One region of the Streptomyces sp. AK010 genome, then DNA from elsewhere that is predicted to be linked to it. Evidence: riboswitches for the same ligand, from Rfam matches in the RefSeq annotation. Region 1 holds a riboswitch; each other region holds the start of a gene.

Region 1 (2,182 bases):
CGACCGTGGTGCAGCAGGAGCTCTAGGCACACACCGCAGGAACCCTGTTCACCCGCGGCAGGAGCCCTGCCGGCCCAGAGCAGGACCCGAAAGGCATGTCCAGCGGGTGCCCTCCGCGCACCCCGGCCCGCGCGACCCACATCCGGGCCACCCCCGCGGCCATGACGCCCGCTCCGCGCCTCGCGCCCCGTCGGAGCCCGCAGCCGTCACCGGTGCCGTGCCGACGCCTCCCGGTGCGCCGCCGCCCCTCGGAGCCCTGACGGCTGACCGACGGTGTGCCACAGCGGTGCGGAGATCCCGACGTCGCCCCCGGCCGTTTCCTCCTCGGTGGTCCTTCCGGTGCCGTCCGCCTCCGCACGCAGCCCCGCCCGCCGCACCAGCCGCGGGAGCAGCCCCACAGGCCGACGCAGACCAGGAAAGCCGCGGCGCCCGCGGCGGCACCGCCGGTCCGGCCCGTGGTCACGCCGGCCACCAGCAGCACGGAACCGCTGAACGCGAACACCAGCACGCACAGGGCCGATGGTGGCCAGGCGCGAGGAGACCTGCACGATGCGGGGCTTGACGCCCTGCTGGAAGAGGGAGCGGTCAGCGCGGCCGAAGCGGTGAAGAGAGCGGCGGCGAGGACGGCCAGCAGCAGTGCGACGACGTAGGTGATGCGCTGGACCGTGCCGAGGTCCTCGAAGCGCGAGGTGAAGGCCGGCGACAGCAGGAAGGCGAAGAGGAACTGCACACACCCGTCTGGGTGACGCGGAGTTCCTGGAGCAGCTCGACGAAGGTGCGGTCGGCGCGTTGTAGCCGGCGTCTCGTTGCGCGCGGTGCAGGGGCGGTGCTCGGCCATGGGGTCACAGGTGTCCAGATGAGCCCGTGTCACGCTCCGGCGTGCGGCGGCGCGTCAAGGACGCCGCCGCACGCCGGGCGGATCACTTCACGCGTCCGTACCAGACACTCTTGGTCCAGATCTTCTGCAGTCGCACCACGTCCCCGCTCTTCGGGGAGTGCCAGAGCTTGTTCTTACCCGCGTAGATACCGACGTGGTACACGTTGCTGCCCGAGTGGAAGAACACCAGGTCGCCCGCCTTGCGGTTCTTGGCGGAGATGTGGTGCGTCTTGTTGTACTGCTGGGCAGCCGTGCGGGGAAGCTTCTTGCCGGCTTTCTTGAACGAGTAGAGCGTGAGCCCGGAGCAGTCGAACCGGTGCGGACCGGTGGCCCCGTACCTGTAGGGAGCACCCTTCTTGGAGGCCGCGATCTGGAGCGCCTTGGTCGCCGGTGTGGCCGCCGCCGCCTCGGATGCGAAGCCGGGCGCCACGATGGAGCCGCCCACCGCGGCGATGGTGAGCGCCGAGGCCGTGCCGGCCCGGGCCATGAGCGACGGGACACGATTGAGCGCAGTCATGCGCAACCCTTCGTCAGCCGCCTGTGAAGGATGACCTGTCGGATTCGGGCTGACAAAGTTGCCCGGCCGCTGACGCGGCTTCACCCCAAGGGCTGCTCGGCTCCGGTCATGGCGTGACCGTCCCGGCGACCCGTCGTGCTCGGGTCCTCCACTCCTGCCGATCCACTCCTGTCGACCGGTCATCCGGGCGGCGGCAGGACTCGGCGTCCGCCCGGATCGCCCCGCCACAGCGGCGGGGGCTTGTCGTCAAACAGGGATCTTGGCGCATGCGTGTCCGGATTTCCCAACGGAACCGGGGATTTGTGTTGTTACTCACCACTCACCCGTTCGGGTGGACACGTGTGCGTTCGAGCCGCTGTCCACGGGTTCGCGGAGCTCCGGACCAGGGATGGAATGCCCCATTGCGTCCGCCGGCTACGCGCGTTGCGCAACCGGAACGGTCCCGAAACTCGTCTCCCGCCTACTCCGAACAGAGGTACGTCTTTTGGTCCGTTTCAACTCAGCTCCGGACGCATCGCGGACGGCGCGTGCGTCCGGACCGACGGTTCCACGTCAACTGACGGACTCCGGAGGCAGGGTGAGCCGGGCGGTGCGCCGCTCGCCGTCCAGCACCCGCAGGGCCCGGGCCAGGGTGCCGGCGTGCAGTTCCGTCTCGCCCCGCCGGTGCATCAGGGCCAGCGCGTCACGCAGCGCGGTCGCCTTGCCGACCAGGGCCTGGGCGGCGCGCAGTCCGCGGTAGGTGTCGCCGTCCTGGGCCGGGTTGATACGGCCGAGCAGGTCGACGACCT
Region 2 (2,182 bases), on a different contig from region 1:
CGTGCCTCCGCTGGGCGAGGCCCGCGGCCGCCACCAGCCAGGCCGCGCAGGCCAGGCCGAGGGCGATGCGGGAGAGGACGTCGTATTCCGCCGAGTCGAGACCGACCGACACGATGCCGGTCGCCAGCGCATACGTCGCCCACCAGGTGGCAAACGGGGAGGGACCGGGCATAGCGCCGATGCTAGAGAGCGCCGCGCGGGTTACGGGAGGGGCACGCGCGTGTGCCCCTCAAAAACGTGGCGGGACTTCTCAGGCCGGGCGCACCACGCTGTGGATCGCGGACTCGCCGTCGTAGTAGATCGACTCCTCGCGCACGTACGTGCCGGGCTTCGGGGCGTGGATCATCATGCCGTTGCCGATGTAGATCCCGACGTGGGTGACGTCGTCGTAGAAGAAGACCAGGTCGCCGGGCCGGGCCTGGGAGAGCGGGACCGTGGTGCCGGCGTTCACCTGGTCGTAGGTCGTGCGCGGCAGGGTGACGCCCGCGGCCTTCCAGGCGGCCTGGGTGAGGCCGGAGCAGTCGTAGGAGCCGGGTCCGACCGCGCCCCACACGTACGGCTTGCCGATCTGGGCCCGGGCGAAGGCGAGCGCCTTGTCGGCCTTGGTGGCGTACGAGGAGTCGGCCGGTGCCGTCGAGGGGGACGAGCCGGAGCCAGACGAGGAGGGCCCGCTGTCCTGCTGCTGAGCCGCCTCCTCCTGCGCCTTCTGCTGCGCGGCCTGCTGCCGGGCCAGCTCGTCGGCCTTGCGGGCGGCCTCCGCCCGCTTCTCCTTCTCGATCGCCGCGAGCCGGGCCTTCTCCTCAACGGTCAGCTTCGACATCAGCTCACGCGCGTCGGCGAGCTTGCGCTGGACGGTGGCCTTGGCCGTCTTCAGGCCGTCCTGCGAGTCGGTGAGCGTCTCTAGGCTCTCGGTGGCCTCCTGGCGCTTCTTCATCGTCTCGGACTGCTGCGTGACGTAGTCGTCGACCGCGACCTTCTGGCGGCCGGTCATCCGGTCCATCAGCTGGGTCTGGTCGAAGTAGTCCTGCGGGGTGTCCGCGAGCAGGAACGTCGCGGTGTCCGGGGCGGCGGCGCCGGTGCGGTACTGGGCGGAGGCGAAGGAACCCAGCTCCTCGCGCGCCTCGTTGAGCTTCTGGGTGCGCTCGGCGACGTCGTCGAGGAGGGTGTCGGCGCGCTTGCGCTGCTTCGCGGTCTTCTCCTTGGCCGCGTTGTACTTGTCGGTCGCCGACTCGGCCTGGCGGTACAGGTCGTCGACCTTCTTCTCGACTTCCTCCAGGCTGGGCTTGTCGTCGGCCGCGGGGGCGGCGTTGGCCGACTGGGACAGCAGGGCCACGGAGGTGAGGGCCGCCGTGGCGAGGGCGGGGGTCCGTATGCCTGCCACGCGCGTACCCGTAGGACGCGACTTGCGGTGCGACGCCAAGGGAGGCGACTCCTTCCACGTTCCGCCTACCGAGTTAGCTGTCGGGTTCGGGCGGGTGGTTCGGAAGGTTTGCCCTACGGCCGTCTCCGTACAGGGAGTCGGGCCGATTCACCCCAGGTTCACGGTTGGGTCCCCGGCTCCGGCTGCCGCTGCGGCGTGCCGGACTCGGCGGAGGCCGCGCGGCCCGGCGACGTTCGCCGGTGGGGGTCATGCGGCCTGGTCGCACGGTAGCCAACTCGTGTGGCCCCTGTGAAGGTTGATGGGTGATATGCCCGATACATTTTCGTGACCTTACTCAAGAGCCTTGCCGATAGTGAGCGATCGAGGGGGATTGGTCGCGATTCATCCGCAATTGCGGGGGGCGTAGCAGTCCGTGATCATGCGGTCATGGAGGGCGACAAGAAGCCGTCGGTCGGTCGGCGGGAGCCCCGGCGCGGGGGCGATGTTCTCAGGGCGGCGGCGGGCTGTCAGTGGGGCGCCCTAGACTCGGAGAGCGATGAGCAGCCTCTTTGACGACAACTTCCTGGCGAACCTCCAGGCCCAGCGGGGCCCGGCCGACGAGCCCCCGCCGCCACCCGAGGACGATCACGTACCGGAGCCGATTCCGGACGATCTGTTCGGCGGGAAGTTCGACGCGCCCCCGGACCGGGACGCCTACTACCGCGACGGCGCCCCCCGCCCGGTGATCGACTCCGCCGCGCTGCTGGAAGGGCTGAACGACAACCAGCGCGCCGCCGTCGTCCACTCCGGCTCCCCCCTGCT
Region 3 (2,182 bases), on a different contig from region 1:
GCACGCCGAGGAGGCGGCCCTCGCCAAGCTCGACCCGGCCGACCCGCGTCTGCCCGGCGCGACGGTGTACAGCAGCCTGGAGCCGTGCGCCCGCCGCGCCTCGCGCCCAGCTCCCTGCGCTCGGCTGATCCTCGACGCGGGCGTACGGCGGGTCGTCACGGCCTGGCGCGAGCCGGACACCTTCGTGACCGACGCCGACGGCAGCGGTCTCCTCGCGGCCGAGGGGGTGGAGGTCGTCGTCCTCCCGGAACACGAGGAGCGGGCCAAGGCCCCGAACCGTCATCTGCCGGGCTGAGCACGGCCCGGCCGGTGGGTGTGCGCGAGTGGTCCCGCGGATGACGTACACTGGTGACACAACGACGCGGGGTGGAGCAGCTCGGTAGCTCGCTGGGCTCATAACCCAGAGGTCGCAGGTTCAAATCCTGTCCCCGCTACTGAAGGCCGAGGGCCGGAATCCGAAAGGGTTCCGGCCCTCGGTGCGTTTCCCGACACCTGATCACGTTCGGTGAGCGAATCACCCCGTTCCGCATAACAACTGACACACTGTCAAAACCCGTCAGTCACTTGCGGCGCGGCCAACTCGTCCGATTTAAGCCGGTCAGGGCAGGTAAGTCCGCGCGAAAAAGGTTAATGATCAAGTGGAATCGCTGGAATACCCCTCGCGCCTCCATTAACGTTCGATAACGCAGCGCGGTCGTCCCAGCCGTCACAGAAGGCGGCTCCGTGCGCACGCGCCGAATCCCGAAAGGGAACCGGGGAACCACCACTTGGGGTGAATCGGGCGGATACCACCGTGGAAGCACGGCAGGTATACGCGCGTAGGAGACCTTCCTGCTCCGAACCCGTCAGCTAACCCGGTAGGCGAGAAGGAAGGAAAGGAGTACGCCCACGTGGCGTCCAACCGGCCTGCCCCCGCGGCCCCGTACGCGCCGAAGCGCGAGAACGACACCTTCGGCTTCGGCGGCCAGCGCACCGACGAGGGCCCGTTCCAGGAGTGGAACCCCACCGAGGAGTCCATCCGTCCCGTCCGCGGCCGGCATCGCGTCACCAAGCAGCGCGGCGGAGGTCTCGCCCGCAGCTCCACCGTCCTGGGCGTCGGCGTCATAGCCGCCGTGGGTGCCGGCGGCATGGCCAGCGCCCAGACCGGCAAGCCCCCGGTGTCCATCTCCGTGCCGGACCTGCCCTCGGTGGGTTCCCTCATCTCGGACGACGACACCCCCGAAGGTTCCGCCACCCCGCTCAGCGGCCTCGGCACCGCCACCGCGGACACCGCGGAGGGCACCTCCGGCGCCCGCGCCGGCGCCGGTGACGCGCTGCGTGCCCGGATCATGGCCCAGGTCGAGCACCAGCAGGAACAGATCGAGACCAAGGCCGCCGAGGACGCCGCGGCCGCCGCCGAGAAGGCGGCCAAGGACGCGGTCGCCAAGGCGGAGAAGGAAGCCAAGGCCAAGGCCGCCGAGGCCAAGCGGAAGGCCGAGGAAGAGGCGAGGAAGAAGGCCGAGGCCGAGCGGCTCGCCGCCCTCGCCAAGCAGTTCACGCTGCCGACCTCCTCGTACACCCTCACCTCGACGTTCGGCCAGGCCGGCGCCTACTGGTCCTCCGGCTATCACACCGGCCTCGACTTCGCCGCCCCCACGGGCACGCCGATCAAGGCCGTGCACAGCGGCACCATCACCGAGGCGGGCTGGAACGGCTCCTACGGCTACAAGACCGTCCTCACCCTCGATGACGGCACCGAGATCTGGTACGCGCACCAGTCCTCCATCGGCGTCAGCGTCGGCCAGAAGGTCAGCACCGGCGACGTCATCGGCCGCGTGGGCGCCACCGGCAACGTCACCGGGGCGCATCTGCACCTCGAGGTCCACTCCGGTGGCTCCGCCAGTGGCATCGACCCGATGGCCTGGCTGCGGGGCAAGGGACTGACTCCGTAAGCAGCGCACGTTCGTTGAAGCATCGGCGGCCCTGACGACGACCCCCCGACGTCAGGGCCGTCGGCTTTGCGGTGCTGCGTGGCGTCGTGTGGCCTGGCGTCGCGCCGTGTGGCGTGGCGTCGCGTGGCGTGGCGTCGCGTGGCGTGGCGTGGCGTCGTGTGGCGTCGCGTCGTGTGGCGTGGCGTGGCGTCGCGTCGTGTGGCGTCGCGTCGTGTGGCGTCGCGTCGTGTGGCGTCGCGTGGCGCGGCATC
Region 4 (2,182 bases), on a different contig from region 1:
GCCGGAATTTCCGACGGCAGGCGACAATCCATGGATATTTTTTGGACAGCGGGGGGCCGTAAACGGCGAAAAGCCCCGGCTCGGGGAGCCGGGGCTTTCGGGGGAAGCGGAGAGGTTGCGGTCAGACACTCACGCCGTGCGAGCGGAGGTAGGCGACCGGGTCGATGTCCGAGCCGTACTCGGGGCTGGTGCGGGCCTCGAAGTGCAGGTGCGGGCCGGTGACGTTGCCGGTCGCGCCGGACAGGGCGATCTGCTGGCCCGGGGTGACCTGCTGGCCCACCGAGACGCCGATGGAGGACAGGTGACCGTACTGGGTGTACGTCCCGTCGTTCATCTTGATCACGACCTGGTTGCCGTAGGAGCCGCCCCAGCCGGCCTCGACGACGGTGCCCGCGCCGACCGCGTGGACGGAGGTGCCGCTGGCGGCGTGGAAGTCGACGCCGGTGTGGCTGCCGGAGGACCACAGACCGCTGCTGGCCTTGTAGCTGGTGGAGACGTACGAGCCGGAGATCGGGGGCACGAAGGAGTTGAGGCGCTTGCGCTCGGCCTCGCGGGCGGCGCGCTCCTTGGCCTCGCGGGCCTTCTCGGCCGCCTCCTTGGCCCGCTCGGCGAGTTCGGCGGCCCGCTTGCGGGCGGCCTCCTCGGCCTTCTGCTTGGCGGCGGCCTCGTCGGCGGCGTGCTGCTGCGCGAGCGCCTGGGCGTCGATCTGCTGGGCCACGGTGTCGCCCATGGTGATGACGACCGGCGTGAGGCCGGTCTGCTCGGCGCTGGGCTCGGCGGCGAAGGCAGCGGGGGCCGCCACGGTGCCGATCACGCCGGTGGTGGCGAGGGCCGCGACGCCCGCCGCGCGGGCGGTGGAGCGCTGCATCCTGCTGGGACGACGGTGCTTCCCGGTGGCGCGAGTGAACGCCATGTGGTGGCTGGTCCTTTCCTTCCCTCTCGCCTACCGGGTTAGCTGACGGGTTCGGAGCAGGAAGGTCTCCTACGGACTCCCTCGCGACTCGCGCGGGCGCCCGATTCACCCCAGGGACTGCGATGGGTCCCCGGCTCCCCTGGCTCGCGCCGTACGGGGACTCGGCGATGACTGTCCGGTGCCGCGGGTGCGGCGCACTACCTGACGAACAGCCCGGATGACGCTAAGCGGCGCCACTTTCAATTCCCAAACGAAACCCGGCTTTTGTAGCGCATCCCACAGGGCAGACAGGCAACTCCCATCCCAATTCGGGCATACAGGGGCCCTGGTGCCTTTGAAGACAAACCAGGGCCCCTGAGCGCGTGTCGTTCCGCGTGCCGCTACTCGGCGGCGACGACGGTGACTTCGCCGATGCCGAGGGCCTCGACCGGCGCCTTGATCTGCGCCGCGTCACCGACGAGGACGGTCACCAGACGGTCCACCGGGAAGGCGCTCACGGCCGCCGCGGTGGCCTCCACGGTGCCGGTCGCGGCGAGCTGCCGGTACAGCGTGGCCTGGTAGTCGTCGGGGAGGTGCTGCTCGACCTGGTCGGCCAGCGTGCTCGCGACGGCCGCCGCCGTCTCGTACTTCAGCGGCGCCACACCCACCAGGTTCTGCACGGCGACGTCCCGCTCGGCGTCGGTCAGTCCCTCGGCGGCGAGGGTGCGCAGCACCGTCCAGAGGTCCTGGAGGGCGGGACCGGTGTTGGGGGTGTCGACGGAGCCGCTTATGGCGAGCATCGCGGCACCCGTGCCGTCCGGGGCGGACCTGAGGACCTGGCCGAACGCCCGTACGCCGTAGGTGTAGCCCTTCTCCTCGCGCAGGACACGGTCCAGGCGGGAGGTGAGGGTGCCGCCGAGGCAGTACGTGCCGAGCACCTGCGCGGGCCATACGCGGTCGTGCCGGTCCGGCCCGATCCGGCCGATCAGCAGCTGCGTCTGGACGGCGCCCGGGCGGTCCACGATGACGACCCGGCCAGTGTCGTCGGCGGTGACCGGAGGCACGGGACGTGGCTCGGCCGAGGAGCCCGTCCAGGCGCCCAGCGTGTCCCCGAGCAGGGCGTCCAGATCGATGCCGGTGAGGTCGCCGACGACCACGACGGTGGCCGTGGCGGGGCGGACGTGCTTCTCGTAGAAGGCGCGTACAGCCGCGGAGTCGATGGCGGCGACGGTCTCCTCGCTGCCCTGCCGGGGCCGCGACATGCGCGCGTCCGCCGGGAACAGCTCCTTG

The links. A riboswitch is a leader RNA that binds a small molecule or an ion and turns the genes downstream of it on or off. The one in region 1 is predicted to bind cyclic di-AMP.
Region 2: linked by a shared signal. The riboswitch ahead of HDC93_RS34015 (C40 family peptidase) and the one ahead of HDC93_RS27490 (C40 family peptidase) in region 1 are both predicted to bind cyclic di-AMP.
Region 3: linked by a shared signal. The riboswitch ahead of HDC93_RS06165 (M23 family metallopeptidase) and the one ahead of HDC93_RS27490 (C40 family peptidase) in region 1 are both predicted to bind cyclic di-AMP.
Region 4: linked by a shared signal. The riboswitch ahead of HDC93_RS28235 (M23 family metallopeptidase) and the one ahead of HDC93_RS27490 (C40 family peptidase) in region 1 are both predicted to bind cyclic di-AMP.

Annotation. Positions count from the first base shown of each region.
Region 1 is NZ_JACHCX010000016.1:111,612-113,793, forward strand. It holds gene HDC93_RS27485 (ATP-binding protein) at 1-26, shown strand, start outside; gene HDC93_RS37875 (DUF6328 family protein) at 23-730, opposite strand; partial or broken gene HDC93_RS39775 (hypothetical protein) at 760-846, opposite strand; gene HDC93_RS27490 (C40 family peptidase) at 921-1,394, opposite strand; cyclic di-AMP (ydaO/yuaA leader) riboswitch at 1,398-1,610, opposite strand; gene HDC93_RS27495 (hypothetical protein) at 1,947-2,182, opposite strand, start outside.
Region 2 is NZ_JACHCX010000027.1:16,144-18,325, reverse strand. It holds gene HDC93_RS34020 (hypothetical protein) at 1-172, opposite strand, end outside; gene HDC93_RS34015 (C40 family peptidase) at 251-1,420, opposite strand; cyclic di-AMP (ydaO/yuaA leader) riboswitch at 1,428-1,601, opposite strand; gene pcrA (DNA helicase PcrA) at 1,917-2,182, shown strand, end outside.
Region 3 is NZ_JACHCX010000003.1:19,087-21,268, reverse strand. It holds gene HDC93_RS06175 (dihydrofolate reductase family protein) at 1-295, shown strand, start outside; tRNA gene HDC93_RS06170 (tRNA-Met) at 361-434, shown strand; cyclic di-AMP (ydaO/yuaA leader) riboswitch at 723-879, shown strand; gene HDC93_RS06165 (M23 family metallopeptidase) at 891-1,931, shown strand.
Region 4 is NZ_JACHCX010000017.1:63,125-65,306, forward strand. It holds gene HDC93_RS28235 (M23 family metallopeptidase) at 122-913, opposite strand; cyclic di-AMP (ydaO/yuaA leader) riboswitch at 926-1,090, opposite strand; gene HDC93_RS28240 (pitrilysin family protein) at 1,294-2,182, opposite strand, start outside.